Regions from separate parts of the Micromonospora sp. LOL_025 genome, predicted to be linked through region 2. Evidence: riboswitches for the same ligand, from Rfam matches in the RefSeq annotation. Region 2 holds a riboswitch; the other holds the start of a gene.
What was found. Region 2 has a riboswitch for S-adenosylmethionine ahead of thrC (threonine synthase). Riboswitches for the same ligand answer to the same signal wherever they lie in the genome.
Positions count from the first base shown of each region.

Region 1: another riboswitch for S-adenosylmethionine. It lies ahead of ACFHW0_RS19130 (ABC transporter substrate-binding protein); the one in region 2 lies ahead of thrC (threonine synthase).

Region 1 covers NZ_JBHMIR010000015.1:39,853-49,828, forward strand. The annotation lists gene ACFHW0_RS19105 (VOC family protein) at 1-297, opposite strand, end outside; gene ACFHW0_RS19110 (peptidoglycan-binding protein) at 417-1,547, opposite strand; gene ACFHW0_RS19115 (phosphotransferase family protein) at 1,682-2,425, shown strand; gene ACFHW0_RS19120 (amino acid ABC transporter ATP-binding protein) at 2,430-3,173, opposite strand; gene ACFHW0_RS19125 (amino acid ABC transporter permease) at 3,170-3,949, opposite strand; gene ACFHW0_RS19130 (ABC transporter substrate-binding protein) at 3,990-4,844, opposite strand; SAM riboswitch class IV at 5,118-5,229, opposite strand; gene ACFHW0_RS19135 (RraA family protein) at 5,311-6,042, opposite strand; gene ACFHW0_RS19140 (MFS transporter) at 6,274-7,536, shown strand; gene ACFHW0_RS19145 (sensor histidine kinase) at 7,584-9,143, opposite strand; partial or broken gene ACFHW0_RS19150 (serine/threonine-protein kinase) at 9,503-9,976, shown strand, end outside.
Region 2 covers NZ_JBHMIR010000008.1:147,156-157,131, forward strand. The annotation lists gene ACFHW0_RS13635 (GNAT family N-acetyltransferase) at 1-100, opposite strand, end outside; gene thrC (threonine synthase) at 478-1,764, opposite strand; SAM riboswitch class I at 1,775-1,910, opposite strand; gene ACFHW0_RS13645 (DoxX family protein) at 2,032-2,460, opposite strand; gene ACFHW0_RS13650 (hypothetical protein) at 2,635-3,393, shown strand; gene ACFHW0_RS13655 (hypothetical protein) at 3,414-4,316, opposite strand; gene ACFHW0_RS13660 (ABC transporter permease) at 4,459-5,334, opposite strand; gene ACFHW0_RS13665 (alpha/beta fold hydrolase) at 5,331-8,198, opposite strand; gene ACFHW0_RS13670 (hypothetical protein) at 8,562-9,746, shown strand; gene ACFHW0_RS13675 (nitrate- and nitrite sensing domain-containing protein) at 9,733-9,976, shown strand, end outside.

The DNA.
Region 1 (9,976 bases), on a different contig from region 2:
GGTGAGCTTGCCCCAGTAGCCGCGCAGGTCGTCGGCGTCGTCGCCGCTGAGGCTGACGGAGACGTTGGTGCCGGGGTCGTGCTCCATGCCGGGCGCGGTGTCCGAGCCCATCAGGGTGAAGCCCCGGTCGGTCTCCAGCATCGCGTGCATGATCTTGTCGGCCAAAGCGGGATCGTCGGTGCCCATCGAGCCGAAGGTGTCCATCGACAGCGAACCGCCGAACACGCGGTGGTAGAACCCCATCGCCTCCCGTGCGTTGCCCGGGAAGCTGAAGTACGGGTTGAGTCGAGACGCCACAGCACCCTCCTCCGGTCGTGACGGACCCATCGTCGCAGACCAGGGGGCCGACGGGGGCGAGGTGCGCCGCGTTTCGCCGGCCCGCCGGGGCGGTGCGCCCCACGGGCCGGCGGCGGTGGTCAGTGGCGGAACGACCGGCGTACGACGCCGCCGACGAGCGCGCACCAGGTGTCGACGTCCAGCTTGCCGTGGGCCGGCAGCCCGTGGCTGCGCTGGACGTCCTTGACGGCCGTCTTGGTCGGGTGGTCGTACTCGCCGGTGACGGTGACCCCGGGGTGGCCCCGGAAGTTCAGCAGGAACTGCACGGCGGTGACCGGGAGGCCGGCGGCGTCCCTGCCCAGCTCCGGCACCAGGGTCTCCCAGGTGGGCGCGGTGAGGGTGGCGTCGACGTCGACCGGGATGCCGTTGCGGTACTGCCAGTCCTGCACGGCGGCGACGGTGGCGGCGTCGAAGACGCTGTTGACCGGCACGGTGTAGCCGCGGTGGGCCAGCAGGTACTGCACCACCCGGACGGAGGGGGAGCCGACGAAGCGCCACAGGTCCGGCCAGCGGCGGGCCGGCACGTCGGCGAGGTCGGTGCCGAGCGCCTCGAAGACCCGGCGGCGCAGGGCGGGGAACTGCCCGTAGAAGGCGGCCCCGGGACACAGCGTGGTGCGGAAGTCCCAGTGGCCGAAGATGTCGTGGGCGTGCAGCCCGTACCGCCGGCAGATGGTCGCGCAGAGCGTGACCAGCGAGTCCAGCAGGGCCTCCGGCGGCGTCTCGGTGACGTACGTGCCCTCGTTCTCGATGCCGATGGCGCGGCCGTTCTCGCCCGGGCAGTGCGCCGAGATCATCTGCCGGTCGCCGGCCCGCAACCGCTCCAGGCTGCCCCGGCGTCCCTCCATGACGTACCCGCCGCGGCTGATGGTGAAGTGCTGGCCCGTGTCGGACCAGCCGTTGCCGTCCATGTGCAGGTTCTGGCAGTCGCGGGCCAGCTTGACCGCCTGCGCCTCGGAGTAGTCGGTGACGTTCGGAAACGCCATGTGGTGCACGATGATCTTGTTGGTGGGGATGGCGCTGACCGCCAGCGGGTCCGCCGGTGGGCGCGCGCCCCACTCGTCGCAGCTGTAGATCCAGTCCAGGTCGGTGCCGGGGTCCGCGTGCGCGGCGGACGGGAGGGCGAGTTGGCTGCCGACGACCGCGACCGTGGCGGCGCCGAGGCCGGCCCGCAGCAGGGTTCGACGGTCCACTGCGGAGTTCTCGACGTGCATGGCATCTCCTCTGCGGCCGGAGGTGGGGGCGGGGGCGGCCCCGTGAAAAGGAACTCCAGGCATCGCGTGTGCAGTGGAGGATATTGCCAAGACTCGGCGGTACGCCAGACCTCCGCGCCTGGCAGGATGGCGGGATGCGGCAGGGAGCGGTCGGTCACGTCCGGCTGGTGGAGCGCGAGGGGCGCCGCCTGGTCGAGAAGCGGATGACGGAACCCTCCCGCCACGACACGGAGGTGCTCGCCCTGCGGGCGCTCGCTGACACGGACATGCCGGTTCCCGAGCTCGTCGAGGTCGGGCCGGGCTCGATCCTCATGACGCTCATGCCGGGTGAACGACTGGACAGCGAGAACGCCGACGTGCGACTCGGCGGGCTCCGTGCCTCGGCGACACTGCTCCGTCGCCTCCATGAGCTGCCGCCACCTGACGGGCTGCCGCCCGCGCCGGACGACGCGCTGATCATCCGCCGCTACCGCGACGCCGGCGGCCCCCCGCTTCCGCTCGCCGTTCCACCGGCCGGTCGCACGGCGTTCTGTCACGGCGACTGGACCGACGGGAACCTCCTCGCCGCGAACGGCGACATCACGGCGGTCATCGACTGGGAGGCGGCCCACCTCGGCGACCCGCTCAGAGAACTGTCGCGTGCGGCCTGGGGCGCCGCGCGGAAGGACCCGCGGTCGTTCGACGTCCTCGTCGAGGGGTACGGAGCCGACCCGGCCTTGGTCCGGGCCTGGTTGCCGATCCACGCCGCCGAACTCTGGCTGTGGTTCGCCGAGGCCGGGCCGCCCGAGTACCTCGAACAGCTCACCGCGGAACTGCGGAACCTGCCCACGCGTGCGGACGAGACCTACGGCCCCGGACGGGTCGGCTCACCGACGTGACCGGCTAGAGCACCTGGGAGAGGAAGCGGCGTAGCCGGGGGTGCTCGGCCCGCTCGAAGATCGCGGCCGGCTCGCCGGCCTCCAGCACCACCCCGCGATCCATGAACGCCACGGTGTCGGCGACCTCGCGGGCGAAACCCATCTCGTGGGTGACCACCACCATCGTCATGCCGCCGGCGGACAGCTCGGCCATCAGTCCGAGCACGCCCTTGACCAGCTCCGGATCCAGGGCGGAGGTCGCCTCGTCGAAGAGCATCACCTGCGGGCGCAACGCCAGCGCGCGGGCGATCGCGACCCGCTGCTGCTGCCCGCCGGACAGGTGCGCCGGGCGGGCGTCGGCCTTGGCCGCGAGCCCCACCAGCTCCAGGTGCTCGCGGGCGACGGACACCGCCTCGTCCTCACCGAGCCTGCGGATCCGGCGCAGCGCGAGGGTGACGTTGCGCAGCACGCTCATGTGCGGGAAGAGGTTGAACTGCTGGAAGACCATGCCGATCCGCTGCCGCAGGGCGTCCGGGTCGTCGCCGAGCACGCTGCGCCCGTCCAGCAGCACGTCGCCGCGGTCGGGCTCGATCAGGCGGTTGATCGTGCGCAGCAGGGTGGACTTGCCCGACCCGGAAGGGCCGATCACGCAGGCCGTCGCCCCGCGTGCGACGTCCAGGTCCACCCCGCGCAGCACCCGGTGCGCCCCGAAGGCCAGGTGCACGTCGCGGACGCTCAGGCTCACCGAGGTCGTGGTGTCGATGCTCATCGCTGGTTCCCTCCCGCGGCACCCGGCAGCGCCAGGTCGAGGTCGTCGTCGGCGTCACCCGGCGCGGTGGCCTGCCGGCCGTGCCGCAGCCGCCGGTCGATCCAGTTGACGGCGTGCGTCAGCGGGACCGTCAGGGTCAGGTAGAACAGCCCGGCGAGCAGCAGCGCGGACTGGTTGCCGGTGTTCGCCGCGTAGTCCTGCCCGATCCGGAACAGCTCCCGCTGGCTGGCCAGCAGGCCGAGGAAGTAGACCAGGCTGGAGTCCTTGATGAGCGCGATCAGCTGGTTCACCCAGGCCGGCAGCACCCGCCGGATCCCCTGCGGGACGATCACCAGGCGCATCGCCTCGCCCCAGGACAGGCCCAGCGCCCGGGCCCCCTCCAGCTGCGCGGCCTCCACCGACTGGATGCCGGCGCGGAAGATCTCCCCGATGTAGGCCGCCGCGATCAGCGACAGCGCCAGGATGCCCAGGGGATACGGGTTGGGCCCCCACACCTGCATGCCCAGCGGCGCCAGGCCGACTCCGATGAGCAGGATCGTCGCCGCGGCGGGCAGGCCGCGGAACACGTCGGTGTAGACCCGCGCCGGCCACCGCAACCACCGGCTACGCGAGATGCCCGCGACGGCCAGCGCCATGCCGAGCACCGAGCCGAGCAGGGCGGCGGAGATCGCCAGGATCAGCGTGTTGGGCAGCCCCACCGTCAGCATCTCGGGCAGCGCCTCGCGCATGGAGTCTGCGTCGAAGAAGGTCTCCCACAGGGTGCTCAACCGATCCATCGTCGCTCCTACCGCCCCGCTCGCTCGTCGTCCGTACGTCTCAGGAGGTGGCCGAGGCCGACGGCACCGGTACCGCGCCGCTGCCCGGCCTGAAGTCGGCCGGGATCGGGCGGCCCGGGTAGTACTGGACCTGCAGGCGGCTCCACGTGCCGTCCGCGATCACCTCGTCGAGGCCCTTGTCCAGCGCCTCGCGCAGCTTGTCGTTGCCCTTGGCGAACGCGTACGCCGTGGGGGCCGGGCTGAGCAGCTTGGCCGCCACGGTGATCTTGCCGCCGCTGTCGGCGGCCGACTTGTCGCCGATCTCGGCGGGGGCGATCCAGGCGTCGGCCGTGCCGGCCCTGAGCTGGTTGATTGCGCCGTTGTAGTCGGGCACCCGGACCGGGTCGAGCCCTTCGCCGGTGGCGTAGTCGTCCTGGACGGTGCCCTGCACGACCACGACCCGCTTGCCGGCGAGCTGGTCGAAGCCGGTGATCGACGAGCCGGCCGGCACGTCGAGTCCGAAGTGGCCGAAGTCGTAGCCGTTGCCGAAGTCGACGGTCTTCTTCCGCGCCTCGGTGATCGTGATCGAGGAGCTGCCGACGTCGAACTTGCGGTTGTTGACCTGGGAGAGCAGAGCGGAGAAGTCCGTGCCGACGAACTCCACCTTCAGGCCGACCTTCGCGGCGACCGCGGTGAGCAGGTCGTTGTCGAAGCCGGTGAACCTGCCGTCCTTGAGGTAGACGTTCGGCGGGGCGTCGGTGAGCGTGCCGGCGCGCAGCACGCCCGGCTGGAGCAGGCCGTACGGGTTGTCGGCCGCGCCGGCCGCGTCGTCGCCGCAGGCGGTCAGGGCGGTGGCGGCGAGGACGGCGGCCACGCCGAGGGCGGCGGCCCGGGTGAGGGAGGAAAGGATTCGCACAGGTGTCTCCGAACGAGGTGTTCCGGCGGCGGGCACGGGCGTGCGTCGCCGACGGTGCGCCCGGTGGGCGTACCGCTGGGATGGGTCGTGGAAAGAAGGGGTGGCGCGGCTAGCGCGCGTCGCCGGGGCGACAGGAGGTGACGCAGACCCGCATCATGTCGATGTGGCGGCGCCGGGTCAGTGCCGGCGACGTCGGGGCCACGGCGGGGACCGCCGGTGGGGCGCAGCTGCGGAAGGACATGGCTCTCCTCGGTCGGTGCCGACCTGGGAACCAGGCCGCGCTTGCACCGGAGCCGCTCCGGTGCCTGGTCCTCACCCGGGGCACCCCTGCGCGGACGAGGGTTGCCGGCCAGCGAGCCGGGGCTTGACGCTGGCGCTCATGACCTGCCGACGAGGCTAGCAGCCCGCCACCGTGGGCCGTCCAGCCGCTATGACCACCCTCACGCGTGCTCCAGCCGGGCCCCGCTCACTCCTCGATCGCCCCGCCGACCTGCCGCAGGTGCTGCCGGAAGGTGTGGGCGGGGTCGACGGCGCGGCGGGCCAGGTAGTCGGCGAAGCCGGTCTGCTCCCGCAGCGTCTCCCCGGCGCGGATCCGCCGCGCCTGGACCCGCTCGACGGTCCCGATGCGCTCCGCCGCCGCGAACAGCTCGGGGGCCCGGCCGGCGGGCAGGAACAGCACCCCGTCGTCGTCGGCGACGACGAGGTCGTCGGCGGTCACCAGGTGCGGCCCGACCCGGGCGCTGGTGAGCGTCTCCGGCTCCCGCGGGTCGAGGCGGGCCGGGCCCGCCGGGAGGCTGCCGTAGCTGAAGACGGGCAGGCCGATCTCCACCAGCTCCGGCGTGTCCCGGTGCAGGCCCCAGACGACGAGGCCGGCGATCCCGGCCGCGACGCCCTCCAGCACCGCCAGGTCCCCGACGCACGCCTCGTCGCTCCGGCCGCCGTTGTCGATGACGAGGACGTCACCGGGGGCGGCGTTGCCGTACGCCTCCAGGAACACGTCCACGCTGCCGTGGTGGCGCACCGGCAGCGCCCGGCCCACGAGGCGGTGACCGGGGACGACCGCCCGGATCCCGGCCGGCGCCGCGCGCGGGGGCGCGCTGAGGCGTACGCAGGCGTCGGCGATCAGCGGCGTGGACAGGTCGGCGAAGCGCTCCCGCATGACGTCCTCCCGGCGGTGCGGCAAGTCGTGGGCCGTCATCGTAGGGAGCACGGGTGGTGCGGCGGCGAGGTCCAATCCGGTCCCGCTGGCTCGGCCTAGACTGTCCACGTGATCCCGCTCGAAGCCGTCGCCGCCGCCTACGGCCGCTGGATCACCCCGGTCCTGCCGTTGTACGGCAACGACCACGAACGCTCCGACTTCGCTCCCTGACCGGCCCGGCGCCCCGCCGCCCTCCGGTCCACCTCCGCCACGATCCGGGAGCGATCCGTCATGCCCACGCCCGATGGCACCGAACTCGTACCGCCCGCCGGCCGTCCACCGACCAACCGACCCACCGACCCCGACCCCACCGACCCCACCGACACCTCGGCCCTCGCCGTGCTGCGGGCGCCGCAGACCGCCCGGGTCCTGGCGGCCAGCCTGCTCGGCCGGATTCCGCTGGGCGCGGCCCCGTTGGCCCTGCTGGTCTTCGCCCGCGAGACGATGACGCTGACCGTCGCGGCCCTGCTGGTCGGCGCGTTCACCGCCGGCACCGCCGTGGGCCAGCCGATGCTCGCCCGGCTGGCGCAGCGCTGGCGGCAGCCGCCGGTGCTGTGGCTGGCCGTGACGGCGTCGACGGTCGGCTTCGCGCTCACCGCCGCACACGTCAACCTGCCGGTGACCGTGTTGGCCGCCGCCCTGGCCGGGGCGGGCGCGCCGCCCTTCGAGTCGTGCCTGCGGGTGCTCTGGCGCGACCTGCTCCCCGCGCACCGGGTGCAGACCGCGTACACCCTGGACATCGCCGTGCAGGAGACGATCTTCATCCTCGGCCCGGTGGTCACGCTCGCCGGCGTGGGCCTGGCCGGCCCGAGCGGCGGTCTGGCCGCCGCCGCGCTCTTCCAGGCCGCCGGCACCGCGTGGTTCGCCACGACCGACGCGGTCCGCCGCTGGCGTGGCGAGCCGGCGGTACGCCACTGGGCCGGGCCGCTGCGCGCCAACCGGCTCCGGCTGGTTCTGGGGGCGCTGCTGCTGGTCGGCGCGGCGGTGGGCAGCGTGACCGTCGCCGCAACCGGGTACGCCGAGTCCGCCGGGGCCCGCTCCTGGGCGGGCTGGCTGCTCGCCGCGCAGGCCACCGGGGCGCTGGTCGGCGGCCTGCTCTACGTACGTTTCGGCGGCCTGCGCCGGTACGCCACCCTGCCGCGCGCGGTCGCCGTCTTCGCCGCCGGCTACCTGCCGTTGCTGCTCACCCCGGCCCCGGCCGTGATGCTGGTGCTGATGGCCGTCAGCGGACTCGCGCTTCCGGCACTGCTCACCATCGCCTTCGTCGCGATCGACGACGTGGCGCCCGCCGGCACGGTGGCCGAGGCGTTCGCCTGGGCGGCGACGGCGTTCTCGGTCGGCAGCGCGGGCGGCGCGGCGGTGGCCGGCGCGGTGCTGGACGCGACGGGGGAGGTCACCGTCGGCTTCCTCGTCGCCCCCCTGAGCGCCGTCGCGGCGTGCGGGATCGCGCTGGTGGCCGCCCGCAGGATCGGCGGCGGCGGATCGGCGGGCTGATCCGCCGGCCCTCCGCCGCCCGGGCCCGGGCCGAGCCGGCGGGAGAGTCAGGCCGCGGCCGTAGACTCCGTCGCCGGCTCGCCCGGCTGCGCGGGTACGACCGCCGTCGGCAGCCGCGGCATCGTGAACACGAAGCGCGTCCCGTCGCGGTACCCCTCGTCCAGGCTCAACGTGCCGCCGTGGAACTCGACGACCTTCTTGCACACCGCGAGCCCGATGCCGGTGCCCGGGTACGTGCCCCGGGGGTGCAGGCGTTGGAAGATGACGAAGATCTTCTCGGCGTACCGGGGGTCGATGCCGATGCCGTTGTCCTCGACGGCGAAGGACCAGGCATCCTCGGTGCCCGTCACCGTCACCCGGATCAGCGGCGCCCGCTCGGGGCTGCGGAACTTGACCGCGTTGCCCAGCAGGTTCTGCCACAGCATGGTCAGCAGGGTCGGCTCGCCCCGCACGGTGGGCAGCGGGTCGCGGGTGATCGTCGCGCCGGACTCGTCCACCGCCCGGGACAGGTTCGCCTCGGCCTGCGCGAACACCTCGGTCAGGTCGACCTCCCGCAGGTCGCCGTAGATCCGGCCGATCCGGGAGAACGTGAGCAGGTCGCTGATCAGCTCCTGCATCCGGCTCGCCCCGTCGACGGCGAAGCCGATGTACTGCCGGGCCCGGTCGTCGAGCTGGTCGGCGTAACGGCGCTCCAGCATCTGGCAGAACGACGCCACCTTGCGCAGCGGCTCCTGAAGGTCGTGCGACGCGACGTACGCGAACTGCTCCAGGTCCTCGTTGGAGCGGCGCAGCTCGGTCGCCTGCTGTTCCAGGGCGTCCCGGTCGTGCTGGCTGCGTTCCCACGCCTCCACCACCGTGCGGCGCATCGTCTCCACGTCGCTGGTCAGCCGGGCGATGTCGGCCGGGCCGTCGGGCCGCAGCCGGTGCCGGAAGTCGCCGCCGGCCACCTGCCGCACCGAGGCGCCCAGCCGGTCCAGCGGCCGCAGCACCCGCGTGCGCACCAGCACGGATCCGACGATCCCGCACAGCAGCAGGGCCGCCAGGATCGCCACGAAGGTCAGGTCCCGCAGCGCCCGGGCGCTGTCGAGGTCGTCCCGGCCGGCGTCGCGGATCCCGTCGAGGCGGCCGACCAGCCCGGTCAGCTCGGCGCGCACCGCCGCGAAGGTCTCCGCGTCCCCGGTCACCAGCGGCGCCAGCTCCTGCGGCGTCCCGCCGGCCTGCCGGGAGGCGACCAGGCGTTCGGCGAACTCCGTGCGCCAGCGGTCGGCCAGCCGCTGCGCCCGGTCCAGGTCGCCCAGCGCCGCCGGCTCGTCGGCGAGCAGCCCGCGCAGCCGGGACATGGTCGCGCGTTCGCTCTCGACGCCCTGCCGGTACGAGTCGAGGAACCGCGGATCGGCGGTGACGACGTGGCCGCGTACGGCCGCCGCCTGGGCGAGCAGGCCGCTGTCGAGCTGGCCGACGGCCGTACGGGCCGGGGCGACCCGGTCGGCGAGGTGGTTGGAGACGGCGGCGGTGTGCCTCAGCGCGACGGCGCCGGCGCCACCGCCGAGCAGGACCAGGGCGGTCATCGTCAGCAACAGGACAGTGAGCCACCGTCGGGTCGTCATCGGCCGTCGGGTCGCTGCTTCGGGAGTCGCCTCGCTGCCCACGGCCTGCACCTTAGTCCAGCCGGCCGGGCGGAAGAGTCCAGCCGGCCGGGCGAGAGGGCGCTTGCCGGCGGGTGGTACCAGTGGCGTGTGTCCGTAACCGACCATGCCGCCACCCGCCGGGACGTCCCGGACGCCCGGGGGCCGGAAACAGCCGTTGCGCCGATGGCCGCGCCGACTCACGCGACCACAATGACCACCGGAGGCGGCCCCACCGCCCCCCGGGGCGGAGAGGTGGACGCGTGACCGGCTGGCAGGTCTCCGGCTACCGCCCGGTGCGGCAGCTCGGCGCCGGCGCGTCCGGCCGGGTGGACCTCGCCGTGCACGAGGCGACCGGCACACCGGTCGCGATCAAGTACCTCACCGGCGGGATCGGCGACGATCCGGCGTTCCGCACCGCGTTCCGCGCCGAGGCCCGGCTGCTGGCCGGGATCGACGACCCGCACGTCTCCCGCCTCTACGAGTACGTCGAGTCGCCCGGCGGCGCGGCGATCGTCATGGAGCTGGTCAACGGCGTGTCGCTGCGGCAGATGCTGCGCGCGCACGGACCGACCACGCCGGAGTCGGCGCTCTGTGTCCTCAAGGGCTCGCTGGCCGGGCTCGGCGCGGCGCACGCCCGGGGCGTCGTGCACCGCGACTACAAGCCGGAGAACGTGCTGGTCACCGCCGAGGGCGCCAGCAAGTTGGCCGATTTCGGCATCGCCATGCCGGTGGGCGAGAGCTCCGGGGTCAGCGTCACCGGCACTCCCCGCTACATGGCGCCCGAGCAGTGGACGGGCGCGCCGGCGAGCCCG
Region 2 (9,976 bases):
AGTCCGGCAGGTCGACGTCGTTGGCCGCCGCGCCGATCCGGTACGCCTCGTCGATCGCGGCCTGGTCGGCGGCGTCGAGCGGCGCGATCGTGATGCTCATCGACCGAGGGTGCGCCACACGACGACGATCGGGCCAGCGAATTAACTCGCTGGCCCGATCGGAAGTTGGTCGGGAGGGACGCTCGCACAACGCCTCCGGCGTTGGGTCGCAAGAACTGAAAGTCTCCGGCGAAACGCCCTCCCGCACGGAGCATCTTGCGCCGTCCGGTTCCTGCCGTCAAGTCCTTGTCAGCACGTTTTCCGCACTCACAGCGAAAACCCAGTTACCCCCCGAATCCCCCAACCCGGCCCCGAACCCCGAGGTCCCGGCGCGTCGATCATGAGGTTGGCGGCACTGTTCGCGATCGACTTCGCCGTCAACCTCATGATCGACGCGGGGAGGGTGGGAGGAGGGGTGGGGAGGGGTGGGGAGGAGGGTCAGCCTAGGAGGCCGGCGTCGCGCGCGGCGCGCAGGGAGGGCTTGATGCGGTGGGTGGGGCCGACCTCCCCGGCCACGGCGTCGAGGGTCTTGAGGCCCTCGCCGGTGTTGAAGACGACGGTCTCCGCGGTCGGGTCGAGGCGGCCGGACTCGACCAGCTTGCGCAGTACGGCCACGGTCACCCCGCCGGCGGTCTCGGCGAAGACGCCGGTGGTCCGGGCCAGCAGCCGGATGCCGGCGCGGATCTCGTCGTCGTCGACGTACTCCATCCAGCCCCCGGTGCGGCGTACCGCCTCCAGCGCGTAGACGCCGGCCGCCGGATCGCCGATGTTGAGGGACTTGGCGATGCCGGTCGGCTTGACGGGCGTGATGGTGTCGGTGTCGGCGTGCAGGGCCGTGGCGATGGGGTTGCAGCCGGCCGACTGCGCGCCGAACACCTTCCAGCCACCGGCCGGCGCCTCGACCAGGCCGATCTCCACCAGCTCGGCGAACGCCTTGTCGATCTTGGTGAGCAGCTCGCCGGAGGCCATCGGGATCACCACCTGCGCGGGGATCCGCCAGCCGAGCTGCTCGGCGACCTCGTAGCCGAGCGTCTTCGAGCCCTCGGCGTAGTAGGGGCGCACGTTGACGTTGACGAAGGCGGTGTCCTCGAACTCGTCCGTCTCCACCAGCTCGCCGCAGAGGCGGTTCACGTCGTCGTACGAGCCGTCGATGGCGACCAGTTCGCCACCGTAGACGGCGGTGGTGATGACCTTGCCCTGTTCGAGGTCACCGGGGATGAAGACCACCGACGGCGCGCCGGACCGGGCGGCGTGCGCGGCGACCGAGTTGGCCAGGTTGCCGGTGGACGCGCAGGCGTAGCGGCTGAAGCCGAGCGCGCGGGCGGCGGTCAGCGCCACCGAGACCACCCGGTCCTTGAACGAGTGGGTCGGGTTGGCACTGTCGTCCTTGACCCAGAGCGGGGCGGTGATGCCCAGCTCGGCGGCGAGGTGCGGGGCGGCCACCAGCGGGGTGAAGCCCGGGTCGAGGGTGACGCGGGTGGCCGGGTCCTGGCCGGCGGGCAGCAGCGCCGCGTACCGCCAGATGTTCTGCGGGCCCGCCTCGATCTGCTCCCGGGTGACCGTCGCCAGCGCGGCGGCGTCGTAGTCGACCTCCAGCGGGCCGAAACACTCGTAGCAGGCGTGCTGGGCGGCGAGCGGGTAGCGGGCCGAACAGGCGCGGCAGACCAGGGCGCGGGCGGGGCTGGCGGCGGTGTCGATGCCGGAGGGGGCGAACGTCGACGTCATGTCGAGGGTCCTCTCATCTTTCCCCGCATCGCACCCTGCGGCGGGGACGGAATTGGCACCTGCCCCGCCGGTCGCTCTGCGGTGAGCGCGCGGGGTGGTTGCCGGGGCGTCGTCGGGCCGTATCCCTCAGCCCCTCTGGATGAGGTATGCAGTTGTGCCGTCGAGTCTAAGCACCGACGCCGCCCGGATCGACGGGAGATCCCACGCTGTGAGCGATTTCGCAGCCACCGCCGGGCGGGCGGGCGGACCTTCCTCGACGGTACGGATTCAGGCGGTCACCGAGCGGGAGCCGGCGGGGCGCCGGGCGCGCAGCGCGGTGTCGACCGCCCACGCGCCGGGACCGAACACGGCGATCAGCAGGAACGACCAGCAGAACAGGACGGCCAGCTCACCGCCGTTGCGCAGCGGGAGCAGCGCGTCGGGCTGGTGCACCACGAAGTACGCGTAGGCCATCGAGCCGGAGGCCAGCAGGGCCGCCGCCCGGGTCAACAGGCCGACGAGCACCAGCCCGCCGCAGACCGCCTGGATCAGGGCGGCCCACCAACCCGGCCACTCGCCGAGCGGGACCGCCTCGCCGGTGCCACGGCTGCCACCGAGCACCCCGAGCAGCGAGGCCAGGCCGTGGCAGAGGAAGAGCAGGCCGACGACGGCGCGGAACAGGGACAGGGCCGGGCCACCGATCCGGTCAGCGAGCATCAGGGCACCTCCGGGCAGGACGACGGGACGACACCAGAATGCCGCCGGACATTTGACTGTGTCGATTGGATCCCCCTCCTTGGGAACGCTCCCACGCTCACTCGACGCACTGTCCACAAGGGCGCTGGCGCGGGCCCGTTACGGTGCGGGCACATCGACGGAAAGGAACGCGCGATGCGTCGCAAGCTCGTCCCGGTGGTGGCACTCTCCATGGCCTGCCTGCTGGCGCTCACCACCGCCTGCTCCACCGGCAACCGCAAGAAGCGGAACCGGTCCGCCGACCGGCCCGCCGGCACCGCCGCTAAGCGGGACGACGTCGACACCGCCCCGGCGACCACCCGGGCGACCCCGAGCCCCCGCCGCACCGGCGACCGGCTCACCTGCCTCGAACTGCGCGACACCCGGGTCGGCAGCAGGAAGGTCCGCTACCGGGAGTACGCCACCCCGATCCGCCTCACCGACGGCCGGTGGGCCGACCGGGACGGCACGACGGTGGAGTTGCAGAGGCCGTGCGCCCTCGGCGACCTGGACGGCGACGGCGCGGGCGACGCGATCGGCGTGGTCATGCTCGACGGCGGCGGCACCGGCCGCTTCTTCACCCTCGCCGCCTGGCGCAACGTCCGGGGCGAACCGGACTACCAGGCCCAGGTCGACCTCGGCGACCGCACTCCGGTGGAGAGCGTCAGCGTGCGCGACGGCAGGGCGACGGTGGTCTACCTGACCCGGCCGGCGGACGGCCCGATGGCGGAGCTGAGCATCCGGCGCACCGCCGTCTACCAGCTCAGAGGCACGACGCTGGCCGAGCTGAGCCACACCGACGCCCGGGTGACCGGGGCGCCCGGCGACGGGGGCACCGCCGACGCCCCGGGCGCGGGGGACACGGTCCCCGACGCCGACTCCCCCACGCGCAAGCGCAGGTCCCGCTCCCGCTGACCTCCCGCAACCGCGCCGCCTCAGCCCGGGACCGGTCGGTGGGTCGGTGGCGTCGGCAGCTGTACGAGTTCGGTGGCCGGGCAACCCTGCCGGCTCACCGTGCCGACGCAGCCCCACCCCGAACCCGGAACGCGTTCGAAGTACTGGACGGGCTGCGACGGGATGGCCTCGGTGGTGAACGTGCCGGCACCGCTCGGGATGCGCTGCTCGTGGGAACCGGTCGTGTCGGTGTACGAGGCGACGATGTGCCACCGGCAGGTGTGGGTGGTGACCTCCGGCTGGATGCGGAACGCCATGTTCGACTGACCGTTGCCCAGCTCGACGACGTTGCGGCGGAAGTAGAGCTGGCCCTCGTGCGGCTCGCCCTCGTCGAGGACGTACGGACCGTGCGGCTTGTCCGTCGGCCCGCCGGTCAGGTCCCACAGCAGCCCCTGCCGGGGCTCCGCACCCGCCGGCGGAATGGTGACCACGGTCTGCGCCGTGGGGGCGTGGCACGAGTCCTTCACGGCGGTCATGTTGTTGATCGTGAGTCCGGCGGCGCGGTCACTGTTCAGGTTCAGGTCGAACGTCTGGGCATGGCCGCGATTCTCGTTGCCGTCCTCGAAGGGCTCCACATAGGACGCGTGCTCGACGACCCGGCCGCCGAGCGGCTCCAGGAACTCCCACACCCGCTCCCTGTGACCGTTCAGGGCGGTGAGGGTGGCCTGCTCGCCCCCGGTCAGCGGCCGGTCCAGCAGCACGGTGAAGGCCTCGGGCAGGTACCGGTCGTAGTCGAGGGGAGTGACGGTGGACACGAACGCGGACTGCTCACGGTCGACCGCCTGCTGAGCCTGCTTGTCCGAGCGGGCCCGATCGGTGGCCGTCGACCGGTCCAGGAAGAGGTTGGCGTGGTAGGCGAAGAGCACGCCGGCCACGACGACCACGGCGGCGACGGTCGCTTACACCGCACGCTGCTTCGGCGGAAGGCCGCGAAACCCGGGGAGGCGTTCATCCGCCAGCACGGCCCAGGCCTTCGGCCCGGACGGCTGCGCCGGTGGCGGCACGGGCGGGGATGTGGACGACGGCTCAGCTGGTGACGTCCTTGCGGGTGAAGCGCCAGAACGCCAGCCCCCAGAACAGCGTCGCGTAGCTGATCGCCGAGATCGCGCCGCGTACCACGTCGTCGGTCTGCACCGGCGTCGACAGCAGCCCCAGCCAGGCGGTGCTGTAGTGCGTCGGCAGGAACGCGCGCAGCGCGCCCAGGGCGGTGATCTGGTCGAGGATGCTGGAGAGGATCCAGAGCAGCACCGCGCCACCGACCGCGCCCAGCGCGGCGTCCGTCACCACCGACAGCAGGAACGCCAGGCCGGCCACCACCAGGAGTACGACTGCCAGGTAGCCGAGCACGCCCAGCAGCCGCAGCAGCCCCTCGCCCGGTTCGAGCTGGGCCGCCACCGTGCTGCGCAACGGCTCCCAGCCGTAGCGCAGCGTGCCGATCAGCAGGGCGGTGCCGGCGAGCAGCAGCAGCGCCAGGGCCGAGTAGACGAGCGCGACGACCAGCTTCACCGTCAGCAGGCGGGCCCGGGGCACCGGCACCGCCAGCAGGTAGCGCAGGCTGCCCCAGCTCGCCTCGCTGGCCACCGTGTCCCCGCAGAACAGCGCCACCACCACGACCATCAGGAACGACGCCGAGACGAAGATGGTGAAGAGCGTGAAGTTCAGCCCGCCCGACGTGGCGAACTCCACCAGGCTGCCGAACTCCCCGCGCCCGTTGTCGTCGTCGTCGCCCGTGTCGAACTGGAACGCGATCAGGATGATCAACGGCAGCAGCACCATGAAAGCCAGCGCGAGCTGCGTACGCCGCCGGGAGGCCTGCCGCCGGAACTCGGCGCCGAACGGCAGGGTCGCCGAGGGCCGGTAGCCGGCCGCCGCTCCCACCGTGGGTGACGTGCCCGCCATCATCGGTCCCCGCTTCCCCGAGAGTTCTCGCCCACCAGGGCGAGGAACGCGTCCTCCAGGCGGCGCCGTGGCACCACCCGGTCCACCCCGATGCCGGCCCGGACCAGCTCGGCGACCACCTCGCTGCGGGCGGTGCCGTTGGTGTCCACCACGAGCTGCCCCTCGCCGTCGGGAAGCACCCGCACCCCGTCCAGGCCGTCCAGCACCGCCCGGGCGGCCTCCGGGTCGGTCACGTCGAAGAGCACGCTGGGCGACTCGCCGACGATCTCCTCGACCGGGCCCGAGGCGACGATGCGGCCCTTGTTCACCACCACGGCGTGCGTACAGGTCTGCTCCACCTCGGCGAGCAGGTGGCTGGAGACCAGCACCGCCCGTCCGTCGGTGGCGTAGCGCTGGAGCACCCGGCGCATCTCCGCGATCTGCGGCGGGTCGAGCCCGTCGGTGGGCTCGTCCAGCACCAGCAGCTCGGGCAGGCCCAGCATCGCCTGCGCGATGGCGAGGCGCTGTTTCATGCCGTGGCTGTAGTTCTTGATCCGCCGGTGCACGGAGTCGCCCAGGCCGGCGATCTCCAGGGCCTCCTCGAAGTGCGCGTCCTCGGCGGGCCGCCCGGTGGCCCGCCAGTACGCCTTCAGGTTGTCCAGACCGGACAGGTGCGGCAGGAAGCCCGGCCCCTCGACCAGCGCGCCGATCCGGGACAGCACCGGCGAACCGGGCACCAACCGGTGCCCGAAGACGTAGATCTCGCCGGCCGTCGGCTGGGTCAGCCCCATCAGCACCCGCAGCGTGGTGGTCTTGCCCGCGCCGTTCGGGCCGAGCAGGCCGACGACCTGACCGGGGTGCACCTCGAAGTCCACGTTCGAGACGGCGACGAAGCCGTCCGCGTACTCCTTGCGGAGCTGCCGCACGGCCAGCGGGACGCCCGCGTACGCCGGGTGCACGGAGCTGTCCTGGCGGCGGTGCCGGCGGCGGACCACGGCGACGACCACGACGAGCCCGACGGCGATCGCCGCGACCAGGCCGGCCAGCACCCAGCGCCACACGGTGGCGGAGGTGGGGATCGGGTCGCCGGCGACGGTCGGCAGGCTGACCGTGCTTCCGCCGGCCGAGACGGTGTACACGGCCGGCTCGACGGGGGTGGCGTACGCCTGGTCGGAGGTCGCCACCACCACGCGCAGCCGGTGCCCGGCCTCGAAGCGCCGGACGATCGCCGGCAGGGTGACGGTGACCGGCCGCGCCGCGTCGATCGTCGGCGGCAGGCCGGTGAGCCGGACCGGGGCGACCAGGCCGTTGGGCAGGGTGGCCGCCCCGTTGGGGTCGACGTCGTAGAGCTTGACGAAGAGCACGGCCTCCCCCGTCGGCGACGCCGCCCGGACGTCGACGGTCGGGGCGCCCACCACGTCCACGGCCGCGGCCAGCGGCTCGGACTCGAACCGGGCGTGCTGGCCGGGGATGTCCCCGGCCACGCCGCCGAGCAGCGACGACAACTCACCGGCGAAGGGCACCGAGGAGATGGCGGCCGGGTTGCGCGACGGCGGGTTGGCCACGGGCTGGGCGGGGCCGGCCACCGGCACGTCCCGGCGGGCCGTGCCGGCGACGCCGGGGTAGTCGGCGTAGCGGTAGCCGGTGGCCACCAGCCCCCGGTCGAGGGCGTCGAAGCCGGCGATGCGGGACCAGGTGAAGTCGTCGCCCGGTGCGTCGCCCTCGCCCTTGACGTAGTGGTCGAGCCACTGCACGGTCAGGAACTTCACCCGGTCCGAGTCGGTCTTCGGGCCCTCGCCGCCGTCGTGCCCGCCGGTGAACCAGGCCACCCGGACGGGCGTGCCGGCGGCGGCGATGCCGCGCGCGTTGGCATCGGCCTCGCCGAGCGGGAAGAGGGTGTCCGCCTCGCCCTGCACCAGCAGGGTCGGCGCCTTGATCCGGTCGAGCACCCCGGCCGGGCTGGAGCGGCGCAGCAGGTCCACGGCGGCCTGGTCGGCCTTGCCGGTGGTGGCGATCCGCAGGTACGCGGCGCAGATGTCGGCGGCGAACCGGCCGCACGCCGGGTCGGCGGCTCCGGCGGGCCCGCGTCCCGGTCCGGTGCCCGGACCGGCGCCCGGCCCCGGGCTGGGCGGGCCGGCGGAGGCGGGCGCCCCCTCGGGCTGGGCGGTGCTGGTCCCGGAGAGCCCGGCCGGCCCGGAGCCGACGTTGCCGCCGCCGCCGAAGAAGAGGCCGGCCCAGCCGGACTTGAACACGCCCTCGGTGGGCTCCTTGCCGGTGCTCTCCGGCAGGAACGAGCGGGACAGGTCGTTCCAGGTGATCATCGGCACGATCGCGTCGACGCGCTGGTCCTGCGCGGCGAGCAGCAGCGCCAGGCCGCCGCCGTACGAGCCGCCGACGACGCCGACCTTCGGGTCCCCGGCGGCGTCGGTACGGATCTCGGGCCGGGCGGCGAGCCAGTCCAGCAGGCGTTCGGCGTCCCGGACCTCGTAGTCCGGGTGGTCCAGGTGGATCTGCCCGCCGCTGCGGCCGAAGCCCCGCGCGGTCCAGGTGAGCACCGCGTATCCGCGTCCGGCGAACTCCTCGGCGTCGGCGCGGACGGACTCCTTGGTGCCGCCGAAGCCGTGCGCCAGCAGCACCGCCGGCACCTTGTTCGCCGCCGAGGCGTCCTCGGGCAGGTAGAACGTGGTGTCCAGGTCGACGGACCGGTCCCCACCCGGCCCGGAGGGGACCTTCACGAACGCCGCCTCGGTGCGGACGTCCGGCCCCTGCGGCAGCACCGCCCAGGTCACGGCGGCGGCGAGCAGCACGACGACCACCGTCGCGGCGACGGCGCGTCGGCGGGTGGGCAGGGCACGCCGGATCCACGCGGCCGACAACGGCGATCTCATTCGGCACACGGTACGGCCCGGATCCTGAGCGTTGGCTGAGATCCTCCGTACGTCCGTCCGGTTGATCCGATCGGCGTCGCACCGGCGCGGTCCAGACCGTCTCACGGAGATGAATTCGGATCACGTGAATTCCGATGTTCGTCGGAAATCCACTCCGATCCATCCTTGTCACTCTCTGGCCCGGCACGCACGGTGCCCGGCAGATGACCGACCGGTTACTTCGGGCTTCATGACGCAAAGCTGACCGTCCGGCGGCCGGAACGGCCCCCGCTGGTCGGTTAGTTTTCCGGTCCGGTGCACGGGACTTCAGCGTCGACCCCCGACACCCCCACCGATCCCGTGCTCCCGCCGGAGGAGACAGACATGACCGTCCCCGCACCGCCGGCCCGCCGGCGGCCCACCGCGGTGGGCCGCGTACTGCCGCTGCTGCTCCTCGTCGCGCTGCTCGCGCCGATGACCCTGCTCTTCGTCCAGACCTGGCAGCTCACGGCCGACGACCGGGACCTGGCCGGGCGGGAACGGCTGGGCGTGGAGTACCTGCGCGCCCTCGCCCCGGTCACCCACGCCCTGGTCGACGCCCAGTCCGCCGCCGTCGCCGCCCGGCCCGTCACCAGCGAGGCGCTGACCCGCGCGGTCGAGGCCGCCGCCTCCGTCGACGCGCGGATCGGCGACGAGTTGCGCACCCAGGAACGCTGGGCGGGCCTGCGGGCCAGGATCGAGGCGCTGGGCGCCCGCGGCCCCGCCGACCCGGAGGCGGCCTTCACCGCGTACGGCGAGGCCGCCGACCTGCTGCTGGCCCTGCACGGCAAGGTCCGGGAGACGTCCGGGCTCGTCCGCGACCCCCGGCCGGACTCCTTCTTCCTCCAGCACGCGAGCCGGGACCTGCCCGAGACGGTCGTGGCGACCGGACGACTGGCCGACCTGGCCGTGCTCGCCGCGCGCCGGCCCGCCGCCGACCGGAACCGCACCGCCGTCGAGATCGCCGCCCTCCGGGTGGGCCTCCTCACCCCGGCCGGCGACCTGGTCACCGACCTCCGGGCCGCCGTGGACAGCTCGGAGAGCGCCGACCTCGGCCCGAGCGTGCTGAACCCGCTCGACACCTACCAGCGGGCCGTCGAGGCGTTGGCGGCCCATTCCGCGCCAACCGGTCGCGACGCGGAGACCGACCAGGCGCGGATCGCCGGCGCCCGGCTGAACGCGCAGACCGCCGCCGAGCAGCTCCAACCCGTCATCCTGGACGAACTCGACGCGCTGCTCGCCGCGCGCTCCCGCGACCTGGACCGGGACCGCTGGCTGACCGTGGCGGCCGGGGTGCTGGCCGTCCTGCTCTGGGCGGCACTGGGCGCGGTGTGGCTCGCCGCCGTGCGGCGGGCCTCCGGGCGCGCGGCACAGGCCCGGCGGGGGCGGTACGGCGCCGACGCCCCGCCGGAGGACACGCCGTGGCAGCCGGGCGCCGCCCGGGTCACGGAACCGCGTCAGCTCCAGCCGGCGGGGGCGACCCGCGAGCCCGGGAGCACGCAGTGGGGGACCTTCGATGCTGCTCGCTAGGCTCCGCATCCGGGGCAAGCTCGCACTGCTCGTGGTCATCCCGCTGCTGAGCATGGTGGCGCTGGCCGTGCCGGCGGTCCTCGACCGTGTGGCTGCCGCGCAACGGGCCGGCGACATCGCCGACCGGGTCCGCGTCGCCAGCCGGATCGGCAGCCTCGTGCAGGACCTGCAACAGGAGCGCGTCCTCTCGGTCGGGCTGCTGCTCGGCCGGGTCACCCGGACCGAGCTGA